Linked DNA regions of Mastigocladopsis repens PCC 10914. Each later gene encodes a partner of the first gene's protein in a complex. Links are inferred from orthologs where the notes say so. Each region holds a gene or a part of one and is shown on either strand. Other genes may lie near its edges.

The links.
Region 2: the proteins of rimM (region 1) and rpsS are in contact, whole or in part, in a crystal structure (PDB 3A1P), measured with the Thermus thermophilus proteins. The link is inferred for Mastigocladopsis repens PCC 10914 from one-to-one orthologs. Residues at the interface, in WP_008632437.1 of Thermus thermophilus: Val4, Glu5, Ile6, Gly7, Arg8, Arg22, Gly23, Glu24, Val26, Leu84, Glu85, Glu86, Gly87, Arg88, Tyr89, Tyr90, Tyr91, Phe92, Leu94, Asp111, Ile112, Leu113, Asp114, Ala115, Gly116, Ala117, Gln118, Asp119, Val120, Ile122; in WP_011173711.1 of Thermus thermophilus: Lys28, Arg29, Leu30, Lys32, Thr48, Gln56, His57, Val58, Pro59, Val60, Tyr61, Thr63, Met66, Glu73, Phe74, Pro76, Thr77, Arg78, Arg81, His83, Gly84, Lys85, Glu86, Ala87, Lys88, Ala89, Thr90, Lys91, Lys92, Lys93.

What each region holds. Positions count from the first base shown.
Region 1 is NZ_JH992901.1:417,287-420,454, forward strand. What follows is about bases 67-2,909. They hold rimM (ribosome maturation factor RimM), read right to left. Parts: upstream 1,897-2,909; coding sequence 1,237-1,896; downstream 67-1,236. Other genes in these bases: MAS10914_RS0103975 (valine--pyruvate transaminase), read right to left, coding at 1,935-2,909. Outside these bases: more of MAS10914_RS0103975, read right to left, coding at 2,910-3,168. UniProt on the Escherichia coli protein: One of at least 4 proteins (Era, RbfA, RimM and RsgA/YjeQ) that assist in the late assembly stage of the 30S ribosomal subunit.
Region 2 is NZ_JH992901.1:600,848-604,118, reverse strand. The notes cover bases 235-3,180. They hold rpsS (30S ribosomal protein S19), read right to left. Parts: upstream 1,874-3,180; coding sequence 1,595-1,873; downstream 235-1,594. Other genes in these bases: rplD (50S ribosomal protein L4), read right to left, coding at 3,153-3,180; MAS10914_RS0104770 (50S ribosomal protein L23), read right to left, coding at 2,836-3,156; rplB (50S ribosomal protein L2), read right to left, coding at 1,968-2,831; rplV (50S ribosomal protein L22), read right to left, coding at 1,169-1,531; rpsC (30S ribosomal protein S3), read right to left, coding at 378-1,130. In the rest of the region: more of rplP, read right to left, coding at 1-234; more of rplD, read right to left, coding at 3,181-3,271. UniProt on the Escherichia coli protein: In the E.coli 70S ribosome in the initiation state it has been modeled to contact the 23S rRNA of the 50S subunit forming part of bridge B1a; this bridge is broken in the model with bound EF-G.

The DNA.
Region 1 (3,168 bases):
TATCAGTGAAAAGAAAACCAAGATAACTGCATCGACAGATGGTTTTGATTTCCTAGGCTGGCACAACAAAAGTGCAAAGTAACGGAAAGTTTAGATGTGTCCCTTCAGTGGATAACTTCAAAGCATTCCGTCAGAAAGTAAAAGCTGTCATCAACTGTTCCAACTATGGTTCCAAGGTAAAAGCTGAGAAATTAGCTCCCTTGGTTAGAGGATGGAGGAATTACCACCGTTTCTGCAAGATGGATGGGTCACGATTTTCACTCTGGCACATCAAACACAGAACATTCAAGGTATTCAATAGGGAAACTAAGAATGACCGAGAATCAAGCACAAGCCTGATTAAGAAAGCATTCCCAGCAGTTCCCTACTCCGAAAACAAATTTGTCAACGTCCAGGGTGAGAAATCACCATTTGATGGAGACATTCCCTACTGGAGCGAGCGCAACAACAAGCTCTATGACGGTGAAACCTCTAAAGCTTTAAAACGGCAAAACCATGCATGTGGATACTGTGGATTGAAAATGTTCAGTGAGGAGAAAGTACACCTACATCATATAGATGGAAATCACCAAAACTGGAAAACAAAGAATCTTCTGGCAGTTCATGAAAGCTGTCACGATTACATCCACATGGGCAAGGGGAAACCCTAGAACATCGGGAGCTGGATGCCGTGAAAATGGCACGTCCAGATCTAACACAGAGATGCGGGACGTAATAGTCCCCATCGACTCTACCAAAACGATAAGAATCAGGCATACTAGCGGTAATGCTAACCTTTGTTGCGTCGAACTTTGCCATATATCTGCACGCTCATACCTTACCCGATCCCCAATCACTGAAAGTTGGTAAAACGGAAAAAAGTGAGCCTGCTGTTTCCAGGCACAAGTTGCCGAATCAACGCGGATATGAGGATGTGCAAGTAGGGGGATATATCTTCCCCTGTTTTATTAAAATAGAGAAGTAAAAAGCTGAAATCTATAATAGGATAAGCTAGCTTTAAGAGCCTCTATCCTTTTTATGCAAGTTCTCGGCTCAATGCCCTTGAGACACATGAGAAATAGCAGCTAGGATCATCTCCCCTAGCTTTCAACCACACTCAGCTTTTTGATGACAACTATTTTTTACAACGGCACTAATCTGTCACTGTACAGAGTTGGTGGCGGGTTTAAATCCCCTACCATACGCCTGGTCACTGGTCACTGTTCACTGTTCACTGGTTTATAGGCGCAATATTCCCTAATCATTGATTTCAAGTAACCCATCTGGTGGCGTAATTTCAATGCGCCTTGCTGCTATATCTACAACTGGCGTGATCGCTTTTACAAACGGAATCAAAACTTTTTTTGTTTTTTTGTCATTACAAGCGTGTCGCTGCACTTCCAACAAATCATGACCAGCAGGAATCACATCTACCACTGTACCAACGAGTTCGCCAGATTCCTGCATAAAAACTTGCAAGCCAATCAAATCTGCGACATGATATTCATCTTCTCCCAATGGGAGGCGATCGCAATCTTTCACCATCAACTTGCAACCGCGCAACTCCTCAGCTTGGTCGCAATTTTCCACCCCAGCAAGTTTGATGATGCATAACTTCTTGCCTTCAACGTAACGTCCCGACAGCAATTCGACAGGTTCCGGTTCCGTCTCGCCTGGACGCAACAACCACCGTTTTCCAGGGACCTCAAAGCGTTCGGGGAAGTCCGTGTCAGGATAAACCCGCATCTCCCCACGCAAGCCTTGTGGTGCCACAATCTTACCAATTTCCAACCAACCTTCTGGTGTTGGAGTAGGGAGTCGGGACTTGTTGAGAGATGGGGAAGATGGGGAAGCTTTTTCTCCCGCCACTCTCTTTGTCGCCTTGTCGCCTTGTTGCCTTGTCTCCTTGTCCCTCATCTTTTCCTCTGCGTACTCTGAGTCCTGGTGCGGTTTGTTTAAGCACTCACAGTCGCACGCTGATAAACTTGTTGTACAACTTTTGCCAAACGCTGCATACCTGTTGCAATTTCCTCATCACTTGCAGTGAGGCTAATACGGACACACTGCTGCTTGTGTTCCCACTCTTCCGCCAAGCCAGGAAAGAACGAACTCCCAGGCACAACGATAACGCCCACCTGCTTGAGTTCTTGATACAACTCCCAGTCTGTCATTGGCAAATCCTGGAACCACAACCAGGCAAAAATTGCCCCTTCACCGCGATGGAGGAACCAAGGTAAATCCTTGGGCATTGCTTCGTTTAACGTGCTTTCCAAAATGGTAAACTTATTCTGATAAAATGGGCGAATGACTTGCGTACAAATTTCTGCAAGCGCACCAGAGCTAATAGCAAGTGCTGCGATCGCTTGTCCGTAACGTGAAGCATGGAGACAGGCATTCGTTTGGAAACATTCCAGAACTTGAATCACCCGTTCATCGCCTATCGCAATCCCAATGCGTTCTCCTGGTAAGCCAGCTTTGGATAAAGTCATACAGTGCAGGATGTTATTGCCGAATATTGGCGTCATTTCAGTAAAGTTCAGCGCCGGGAATGGAAGACCATATGCCGAATCAATTAACACCGGCACATCATAAGACGCAGCAAGGGCGGCAATTTTTTTCACCTCATCATCGGTGAGGACATTACCAGTGGGATTACAGGGGCGAGAGAAGATAACGCAACCAGTTTTTTCTGTAATCGAGAGTTTGCTGAAGTCGGGGCGATATTTAAACTTGTGTGCCGCTGCATCAATATCTAGCGTAGGTTTGTAGGCAATCAAGGCTTCTGGCACTAAAGTGACGCCACCATAACCAGTGTAGTCAGGACTGAGGGGCAGAACGATTTGCTTGAGTTCACCGCTGGTGGTGTATCCGCCAAAAGCATTAGCAGCGTAAAAGTAGAGACTTTGACTTCCTGGAGTCACAAGGATATTGCGCTCGTTCAAATTTAAGCCATATCGTTCATTAAAATCCTTAGCAATGACTTCAATGAATGGTGTATACCCTTGACTTGACCCGTAGCGACAAACGACTTCACCATAGTCTGGGCTTGCCAGCAATTGTGCAGTACAATCGCGCCATAATTGTTCTACCTCTGGTAAAATCAAGGGATTGCCAGCACTCAAATTAATTAATTGCTGCCCCGCACCAGCTTTTAAAGTTTCAATAATATCCTTCATAATAGCTCTGACG
Region 2 (3,271 bases), 180 kb from region 1 along the record:
AAACAGAATTCGTCCTGGCTTGACGACTGCAACCCAGTACTCAGGAGAACCCTTACCAGAACCCATCCGGGTTTCAGCCGGACGCATCGTCACTGGTTTGTCGGGGAAAATCCGAATCCAGATTTTGCCACCCCGGCGGATATAACGAGTCATTGCCCGACGAGAAGCCTCAATTTGACGAGAGGTGATCCAGCAGGGTTCTAAAGCTTGAAGCGCGAAATCGCCGAAGTTGAGGGTACTGCCGCGACTGGCTAGACCGGTCATCCGTCCGCGCTGTTGTTTGCGGAATTTAGTTCTTCTTGGACTTAGCATGATTTGTTAGTTGTTGGTTGTTAGTTGTTGGTTGTTAGTTGTTACCACTAACCACTAACCATTGACTATCCTTCATTGGAACGGTCTTCAAATTGCTGACGACGGCGTTGTTGACGGCGAGATGGAGGGCGATCGCGACTTGTTGTTGGGGGAGGCGTTTCTTCCTGTCCGGGAATGATTTCTCCTTTGAACACCCACACCTTGATACCGAGAATGCCGTAGACAGTTTTGGCTGTGCAGTATGCGTAGTCAATATCAGCACGCAAGGTGTGTAAAGGGACTCTTCCCTCACGAGTCCACTCTGTCCGGGCAATTTCTGCACCGTTAAGCCGTCCGCTGACTTGAATTTTGATGCCTTGCACGCCAGCACGTTGGGCACGCTGAATGGCTTGCCGTACCACCCGTCGGAAGGAAACGCGACGTTCTAGCTGTTGAGCAATGTATTCAGAAATCAGGTAGGCATCAGCATCAACTCGTTGTACTTCAACGACGTTAATGCGAATTTGGCGATTGCTGCCTAACAGTTGCTGAAGACCAGTACGTAAAGATTCAATGCCTTGTCCGCCTCGACCTACGACTACGCCAGGTCGAGCTGTACGTACCTCTAAATCGATTTGATCTGCTTTGCGATCAATGCGTACTTCAGAAATCCCAGCGTTGTTTTGAGCGTATCTACCCAGCTTTTGTTCTATATATTTACGGAGTTTATGGTCTTCTTGTAGAAGTTCTGGATAACGACTGGGGTCGGCAAACCAACGCGATTGATGCTCTTGGGTAATCCCCAAGCGAAAACCTACTGGATGTATCTTCTGTCCCACAAATGCTTCCTCTAAAAGTTCTTTCTGTACGCAATTTTTTATTGAGCTGCGTCAGGGTCAGTAGCAACAGCCACAGTGATATGACACGTCGGCTTGCGAATTTGGTAAGCGCGACCTTGTGCCCTAGGTTGGAACCGTTTCAGCACCGGACCTTGATCTGCGTAGGCTTGAGTAATGATCAGATCAGCTCTGTCTAGCCCAGCGTTATGCTCTGCATTAGCTGCAGCGCTTCTTAAAACCTTCAATACTGGGTCGCAAGCTCGATAGGGCATGAATTCTAGGATAATTAGTGCTTCTCGGTACGATCGCCCGCGAATTTGGTCGAGTACACGACGCACTTTATAGGGAGACATCCGTACATAACGGGCGATCGCTTTCACTTCAGTCGTATCTATTGCCATATTTTTCTCCATTTGTCAAGAGTCAATAGTCGTTGCTTTTGACTTTGGACTCTGGACTTTTGACTATCTACCTGATTTTTTGTCACTCTTGGAGTGACCTCTAAAAGTGCGTGTGGGTGCAAATTCGCCCAATTTATGTCCTACCATTTGGTCTGATATGAAAATTGGGACGTGCTGGCGTCCGTTATGAACAGCGATGGTATGACCTACCATGACAGGCAAAATTGTCGAAGCCCGCGACCACGTTTTAATGACTTCTTTTCTGTTGTTTTCGTTGAGCTTTTCAATTTTGCTAAGAAGATGATCCGCAACGAAGGGACCTTTTTTTAGAGAACGACCCATAATTAGTTAAGTTGGTAGTTGGTAGTTGGTAGTTGGTAGTTGGTAGTTGGTGGTTGCTGGTTGCAATTTCTACTAACGACTAACGACTAACTCTTTACGATTCACGACCACCGCGACCGCGTTTAGAAGATTTGCGGCGACGGCGCACAATTAACTTGCTACTGGCTTTCTTGGGCTTGCGTGTCTTTTTACCCAAAGCTGGTTTACCCCAAGGTGTCACAGGTCCTGGTCTACCGATGGGTGCCCGACCTTCACCACCACCATGTGGGTGGTCAACTGGGTTCATCACACTACCTCTGACCTGAGGACGGCGACCCTTCCAGCGAGTTCTACCTGCTTTACCCGAACTCAGGTTTCTAGCATCAATATTACCGACTTGTCCAATGGTGGCGTAGCACTCGCGGCGAATCATCCGGACTTCTCCAGAAGGCAACTTGAGTGTTACGTAGTTACCTTCTTTTGCCACAACTTGAGCGGTTGCACCAGCAGCACGAACGATTTGACCGCCCTTACCGGGTTTCAATTCTACGTTATGAACGCTGGTTCCTAAGGGAATGTTGGAAAGGGGCAAGGCATTGCCATCTTCTATCGGAGCATCTGAACCCGCAACAACTGTTCCTCCTACCTTCAAACCGTTGGGTTGAAGGATGTAACGCTTTTCGCCGTCTTCGTATTGCAAAAGGGCAATCCGCGCGTTGCGGTTGGGGTCATATTCAATGGCTTTCACTGTGGCACGAATACCACGCTTATCGCGCTTAAAGTCGATAATGCGGTAAAGGCGCTTGTGACCTCCACCTCGGTGGCGAACAGTGATCCGCCCCTGGTTATTCCTACCTTTGGGGCGATGTAGTGATACAGTTAGAGATTTTTCTGGCTCGGTTTTGGTAATCTCCGAGAAGTCAGAAATCGTAACTTGGCGAGTACTGGGGGTATAAGGGCGATAAGAGCGAGTACCCATTCTTTTAAACCTCTGGGAATAGAACCTGTCTAATCTTGTCTACGTCCGATGCCGCCACTGTTACGATGGCTCGCTTATATTGGGGCTTATAACCAATAAACTTACCAACGCGCCGCTTTTTGCGTGGTGGCATTATGGTGTTTACCTTTTCAACCTTGACGTTAAATAAATCTTCTATCGCCGCTTTGATTTGTGGCTTTGTTGCTTTTGGAGTGACTTCAAAAGTATATTGATTTTGCTCCATCAGAATAGTCGCCTTTTCAGTGACAATTGGGCGACGCACAAGGTCAGGAAGGTTGCGGGGGTCAATCTTAGTCTTACTCACTTATAGACCTCCTGAATTTTTTCCAGGGCTGATGCCGTAACAATAATCTTGTCGGCGTGCAGCAAATCATAAACATTTAACTGGTCAGCGCCAATCAGCTTTAACTTTTCTACGT